One region of the Heyndrickxia sporothermodurans genome, then DNA from elsewhere that is predicted to be linked to it. Evidence: riboswitches for the same ligand, from Rfam matches in the RefSeq annotation. Region 1 holds a riboswitch; each other region holds the start of a gene.
What was found. A riboswitch is a leader RNA that binds a small molecule or an ion and turns the genes downstream of it on or off. The one in region 1 is predicted to bind S-adenosylmethionine.

Region 1 (2,274 bases):
AGGGGAACGGCCAGTATATTTTCCAGTTTCAGCACGGACCGCACCTGTTGATGTTAAGATTCCTTCACCCCGTTCTAATACCTTTTCCACTAATTGAGGTACAGCTAATTGAGTAAGGACGTTTTTTCCGACTAAAACATTTGTTAATGTATTTGAAAAAGTAGCTGATTTCATTTATACTAACCTTCCTTTATAAAAAATTTAAGTATCCTTTTATTCGTTAATTAGTATAACACAATTATATATATAGTCTATACTATATGTGCGCATTTTTTTAAAATATATGAAATTGTTAAATTAAAAGTTTTTTCAATTCCACAATATAATAAGGAAGTCAATTGTACAAGTTTAAAATAGAAAAATTATTTATTGACACCATCCAACAAATTGCGTAATATTTTACCTTGAACGGATACTCTTATCCCGAGCTGGTGGAGGGACAGGCCCAATGAAACCCGGCAACCGACATTCTATAGTTAGTGATTTGGAAGTTAGAAAGAGAAGCAGGTTTTGCTCCTCAAAATTCTAACCTCTTACTTCTAACAGCTAGGACGCACGGTGCTAACCTGAGGCAAGGTAAAATCCTTGAACGATAAGAGTGAAAGGCATGGGTAATGAACCTTTCCTCACATAGTACATATGATGGGGAAGGGTTTTATTCATTTTTGATATTACCCACTTTCGAAACCTATGAACCCGGATTTTTATGTTTAGGATAAAATCTGTGGTTTATTTCATACTATTAGGGAATGAGTACCGTGAGGCGTAAAAATAGATAGTAATTGTATGAGGGAGGAATAAAAATGTCAAATAAGCGTCGTTTATTCACGTCTGAATCCGTGACTGAGGGACATCCAGATAAAATCTGTGACCAAATTTCAGATGCCATTTTAGATGCAATCTTAGAAAAAGATCCGAATGCCCGTGTAGCTTGTGAAACTTCAGTTACGACAGGTCTTGTGTTAGTAGCTGGAGAAATTACAACTAATACATATGTCGACATTCCAAAAATTGTTCGTGGAACAATTAAAGATATCGGATATACACGTGCAAAATATGGCTTTGATTCAGAAACATGTGCAGTCCTAACATCAATCGATGAACAATCAGCGGATATTGCTATGGGTGTCGATAAAGCATTGGAAGCACGCGAAGGTCAAATGTCTGATGATGAAATTGAAGCAATCGGTGCAGGTGACCAAGGCTTAATGTTTGGTTTTGCTTGCAATGAAACGAAAGAACTTATGCCGTTACCGATTTCTCTAGCACATAAATTAGCTCGTCGGATTGCAGAGGTGCGTAAGGAAGAAATATTGCCATATTTACGACCTGATGCAAAAACACAAGTAACAGTAGAATATGATGAAAATGATCGACCAATTCGTATTGATACAATCGTCGTTTCTACCCAACACCATCCTGAAATTAGCTTGGAACAAATTCAACGCAATATTAAAGAACACGTAATTAATCCAGTTGTTCCTAGTGAGTTAATTGACGAGGAAACGAAATACTTTATTAATCCTACAGGCCGTTTCGTTATTGGCGGACCTCAAGGTGATGCTGGGCTAACTGGCCGAAAAATCATTGTTGATACGTATGGCGGTTATGCGCGTCATGGCGGAGGAGCATTCTCCGGAAAAGATCCAACAAAAGTTGACCGCTCTGCTGCTTATGCGGCACGATATGTAGCTAAAAACATTGTTGCAGCGGGATTAGCTGATAAATGTGAAGTCCAACTTGCCTATGCAATTGGGGTTGCTCAACCGGTATCTATTTCCATTGATACATTTGGTACCGGAAAAGCATCTGAAGATGTATTAATTGATGCAGTCCGAAAACATTTTGATTTACGCCCGGCAGGAATTATCAAAATGTTAGATTTACGTCGCCCAATTTATAAACAAACAGCTGCCTACGGTCATTTCGGACGTCACGATCTTGACCTTCCATGGGAAAGAACAGATAAAGCCGAAAACTTACGTAAAGAAACTTTAAATAAATAATACGAAACAAGTGGAGTTACAGTATTTGTAAACTCCACTTGTTTTTGTAAAAATAATTATTCGCAGTTCTTACCAATAAAATATATATATTGTCTACTGCAAAAAGGAAAAAAAAATGATAGTATAATATGGTGTGAAAAATGTTGAATATTGCCCATTGCAGTAGCTCATTGGAATCACGATTAATATTAATATAAAATTGTAATAAATAAGTATGTTAATTTGGAATGGAGTAGGTGACATACATAATGTGTGGATTTGTTGGTTG
Region 2 (2,274 bases), on a different contig from region 1:
TTTATACATATCATAAACGGCACCACATATTTACTAGTTATGGAAATGCGGTGCCTGACACCTTCGATTAAACTGTTACACTTGTTGCTTTAAGAATGGCTTGGTTCAGATCGGCTGTGAGATCTTCAACGGCTTCTAGTCCGACGGATAAGCGAATTAGTTCTTCGGTTACACCTGAAACTTTTAATTCTTCGGCGCTTAACTGTTGATGTGTAGTCGATGCTGGGTGAATGATTAAAGATTTAGCATCTCCAACATTCGCTACGTGTGACCATAATTGAATATTATCAATGACTTTTCGCCCTGCTTCTCTGCCGCCTTTAATTCCGAAATTGACAATCGATCCGAAGCCGCCTTTTAAGTATTTAGCTGCTCTTTCATGTGATGGATGTTCTTCTAAACTTGGATGATTAACCCATGCAACTGCAGGATGGTTTTGTAAAAATTGTGCTACTTTACCCGCATTTTCAACATGCTTTTGTACACGCAAGTGTAATGTTTCCAAACCTTGTAATAATAGGAACGCACTATCCGGACTTAAACTTGCACCGAAATCTCGCAAAATTTGTACGCGTAATTTTGTTGCAAACGCCGCTTGTGGAACATCAACACCATAACGGAGACCGTGATAGCTTAGGTCTGGTTCTTTAAAATCCGGGAATCGGTCACTGTTCCAGTCGAATTTCCCACCATCAACTACAACACCGCCAATCGTTGTTCCGTGACCGCCGATCCATTTTGTAGCTGAATGGATGACCACATCTGCTCCCCATTTAATAGGGTTTGAAAGGTATGGAGTACCAAATGTGTTATCAATAATCAGTGGAACACCATTTTCATGAGCAACCTTCGCGACTTCTTCTACATCAAGAACGTGCAGGCTAGGGTTACCGATGATTTCAGCAAATACTGCTTTTGTTTTTGATGTTATCGCGGTTCTAAAATTTTCTGGGTCTGTTGCATCAACGAATTTTACGTTAATTCCATACTTCGGAAGGGTATTAGAAAATAGATTAAATGTTCCACCGTATAAATTTCCGGCAGCGACGATTTCGTCTCCTGCACCAGCGATATTTAGAATGGAGAAAGCAATTGCAGCCATTCCTGAAGACAATGCAACAGCAGCAGTTCCGCCTTCTAATAGGGCAATTCGCTGTTCAAACACATCAACAGTTGGATTGCCGATTCGCGAATAAATGAATCCTTGCTGTTCTAATGCAAATAAACCTTGTGCATGATCTGTATCTTTAAATACATAGGATGTGGTTTTATATACAGGAACTGTACGTGACCCTGTTGTTGGATCTGGTTCTTGCCCTCCGTGTAGTAATAATGTTTCGGGTTGAAATTGTTCGTTTGTCATTTTACATTCCTCCAAAGTTTTTGATTTTTTCTCTAGGCGAGCCGAGAAATTCCTGAAGTGTGATCGTTGAAGTGGGATATACGAAGGGAAGCAAAAAGCCCTCTTCATAAGAAGAGGGCTAATCAATAGGTTCCTCCCCTTATCTTTCAGATCTTTAAAGGATCTGTAGGAATTAGCACCTTTTCAAGCAAAATGCTTGAAGGTTGCCGGGCATCAAAGGGCCTAGTCCCTCCGCCGCTCTCGATAAGAGTGATTCATTTAGTTTTTTTAGAAAATTTTAAATTGCTCTTGTTTTGCATTATAGTAGACGAATTGTTACTTCGTCAACCTTTTTTTATAAAAATTTTTTCTAAGAATAGACGGTGACCGTTCCTTTCCGCGGGGAGGAAGTCGAGCCTCCTCGGCGCTAGCGCCTGTGGGGTCTCGACCTTTTCTCTATATCCCGCAGGAGTCAGGTTCCTTCCGCTCCAATCCACTCTGCGCTTTGTTAAAAGTAACAATCCTTCAGAAAAAGCGATATCATTTAAACCGATGCTTTAATGGCTTCATCAAATTGCTTAATGATATCCTCAGCATCCTCAATTCCAATCGAAATACGAACAACTTGTTGGTTGATTCCTATGTTCTGCTGTTCTTCGAGTGAAAGTGCTCGGTGGGATGTGCCTAACGGATAGGATACGGTCGTTTCAACTCCGGCTAACGTAGGTACAATTTTCACCCAGCCCAACGATGAAAAGAATCGATGGATGTCACATGTGTCAGCTAATTCAATTGTGACAATTGCCCCATTTCCTTTACTGGAAAGATCGGTGGGATAATAGACTTTTTTGATATTTGAATTTTGATAGAGTGCGTCTGCCAATTGTTTCGCATTTGCGGATTGACGTTCCATCCGTAATGCTAATGTTTTT
Region 3 (2,274 bases), on a different contig from region 1:
AATATCCTTAGCAATTTCATTTACATGTTTAATTTTATTCCACTGATCCTCTTCGGTTAATACATTCCCTTCTTCCGTACTTGCAAATCCGCATTGAGGACTTAAGGCTAGGTTTTCCAAAGGAATATATTGACTAGCTTCTTTTATTCTATCTTTAATTCTATTAGAATCTTCTAGGTCCGGGAATTTTGACGTAATTAATCCAAGTACAACGGTCAGGTCACCCCGTGTAAAACTTTTTAATGGTTCAAAATCGCCTGAACGATTATCATCATATTCAAGGAAAAGTCCATCGACGTTTAAGTTTGCAAAAATGGCATCAGAAATCGTATGATATCCGCCGCTTGTAATAAAGGTAGAGCGGAAGTTTCCTCTGCAAATATGCATCGTAATCAACATATCATCAGGCTTCTGTGAAATCGCATCATTTAAACAACGTACTCTCGTATCAATGATGTCTTGTACATCCATTCCAAGTTTTTCAACAACTGCTTTGATTCGCTCTTCCGAAACAAAATCAATCCACGAAGTATCATCTAATTGCAAATATCGGCAGCCGGCATCATAGAATGCTTGAATGGCTTTTTGATAGGCAACAACAGTATCACGATAGAACTGCTCTGTATCGCCATTATAATATTCATCCCCTTGAATTCTAGTGAATAACATATTTGGACTTGGTATAGAAAACTTGGCGACTTGGCTGCCATCCCCATACTTTTCTACGGCATCTTTTAAAAACTTAAAGTGTTCGAGCATATAATGATTGTGGAATTCTATTTTATCGACTATTTTAATCGCATTATTTTTCGGCTGCGATCCTTTAAAGTTATTAATATATTCCGCTTCAAACAGTTCAACACCCTTTAAACCCGCTAAAAAATCTAAATGCCAATAGGAACGTCGAAATTCCCCATCAGTAATTGATTTAAGTCCAACCTCAATTTCCGTTTGCACAAGTTTCTCGATTTCTTTATCTTCTACAGCCTTTAATGCAGCTTTATCGATTTCTCCATTTGCAAAAGCTTTCCTCGCTTCTTTAATCGGCTCCGTTCTAAGAAAACTGCCCACATGATCAGCTTTAAATGGAGCTTTCGTCAATGTCTTTGTCATAAAATATATCCCCTCTCACTCAAAATAAAAAACCCTCTTCACATAAATAAGAAGAGGGGTAATTTCCATAATCGGATCTCTTCTTATCTTCAAGCTTTTCGCTTCTGGAATTGGCACAGTACTTCGAAAAGTCTGCTGCCGAGGCTTCAAAGGGCCAGTCCCTCCACCTCTCTAGATAAGAATATTCAAAACTATTTAACTACAAGTTAAATTACACTTGTTTTGCTGTTCTGTCAATAATTTGTTTTACAAAATATATTGAAATAATATAAGAGAAAAGTCTAGTAAAAGGAATTTGCCCTTTTTTAACGAACTTTAATTATCAAGGTAAGTAAAAATTAAACGCCCAGAGTGTTCCGAGCGTTTAAATATTTTATAAACTAATATTAGCTTTCCTCTTTTGAAAATCAACCTCACGATAATAGGCATCTTTCACAAGCACATTTGGACCCACACATTGAACCGCTGGACAATGGCAATTCAATGATTTCGCCAAAGGTGTTGCCATCCATTTTTCATATAAAGCTGGAAGAGCATCATGTTGAATATTTCCAAGTGGCGGTGTATCACCAAAATCAGTAACAATAACATCCCCAGTGAAAATATTTACATTTAATCGTGAACGTCCATCAGGATCATTTCGCACAGTCACATTTTTACTCGAATACAGCCTCTTCAGTAAGGTTAAATCTTCTTCATTCGGACTGCATGGATAGAAAGGCAAAGTTCCAAATAACATCCAAGTATTTTCATCGCGAATGTCAAGCAAATGATGAATTGCTTCGCGTGTTTGTTCAAGTGACAGCACTTCTAAATTCGCAGCAAAATCACTTGGATACATTGGATGAACCTCGTGACGAGCACATTTCATTTCCTCGACAATTTGTCGGTGAATATGTTCTAAATGTGGAAGTGTGCGCTTATTTAACATTGTTTCTGCAGAAACCATGACACCTTTTTCAGAAAGAAGCCGACTGTTTTCAATCATTCGGTCAAATAACTTTTTTCGTTGTTCGCGCGTAGGCTTTCTAGCCATGTTAGCAAACCCACCATCAATGAAATCATCTACCGTTCCCCAGTTATGAGAAATATGTAAGACATCTAAATATGGAGCAATTAATAAGTAGCGATCGGGGTCAAGGGTTAAGTTTGAATTAATTT

Region 2: linked by a shared signal. The riboswitch ahead of B5V89_RS01125 (O-acetylhomoserine aminocarboxypropyltransferase/cysteine synthase family protein) and the one ahead of metK (methionine adenosyltransferase) in region 1 are both predicted to bind S-adenosylmethionine.
Region 3: linked by a shared signal. The riboswitch ahead of B5V89_RS16485 (5-methyltetrahydropteroyltriglutamate--homocysteine S-methyltransferase) and the one ahead of metK (methionine adenosyltransferase) in region 1 are both predicted to bind S-adenosylmethionine.

The regions. Positions count from the first base shown of each region.
Region 1 covers NZ_NAZB01000008.1:17,899-20,172, forward strand. Annotated here, with positions in the region: gene pckA (phosphoenolpyruvate carboxykinase (ATP)) at 1-174, opposite strand, end outside; SAM riboswitch class I at 416-599, shown strand; gene metK (methionine adenosyltransferase) at 804-2,006, shown strand; gene asnB (asparagine synthase (glutamine-hydrolyzing)) at 2,255-2,274, shown strand, end outside.
Region 2 covers NZ_NAZB01000007.1:14,374-16,647, forward strand. Annotated here, with positions in the region: gene B5V89_RS01125 (O-acetylhomoserine aminocarboxypropyltransferase/cysteine synthase family protein) at 68-1,363, opposite strand; SAM riboswitch class I at 1,500-1,613, opposite strand; gene B5V89_RS01130 (trans-sulfuration enzyme family protein) at 1,887-2,274, opposite strand, start outside.
Region 3 covers NZ_NAZB01000049.1:1,623-3,896, forward strand. Annotated here, with positions in the region: gene B5V89_RS16485 (5-methyltetrahydropteroyltriglutamate--homocysteine S-methyltransferase) at 1-1,113, opposite strand, end outside; SAM riboswitch class I at 1,194-1,295, opposite strand; gene yfkAB (radical SAM/CxCxxxxC motif protein YfkAB) at 1,487-2,274, opposite strand, start outside.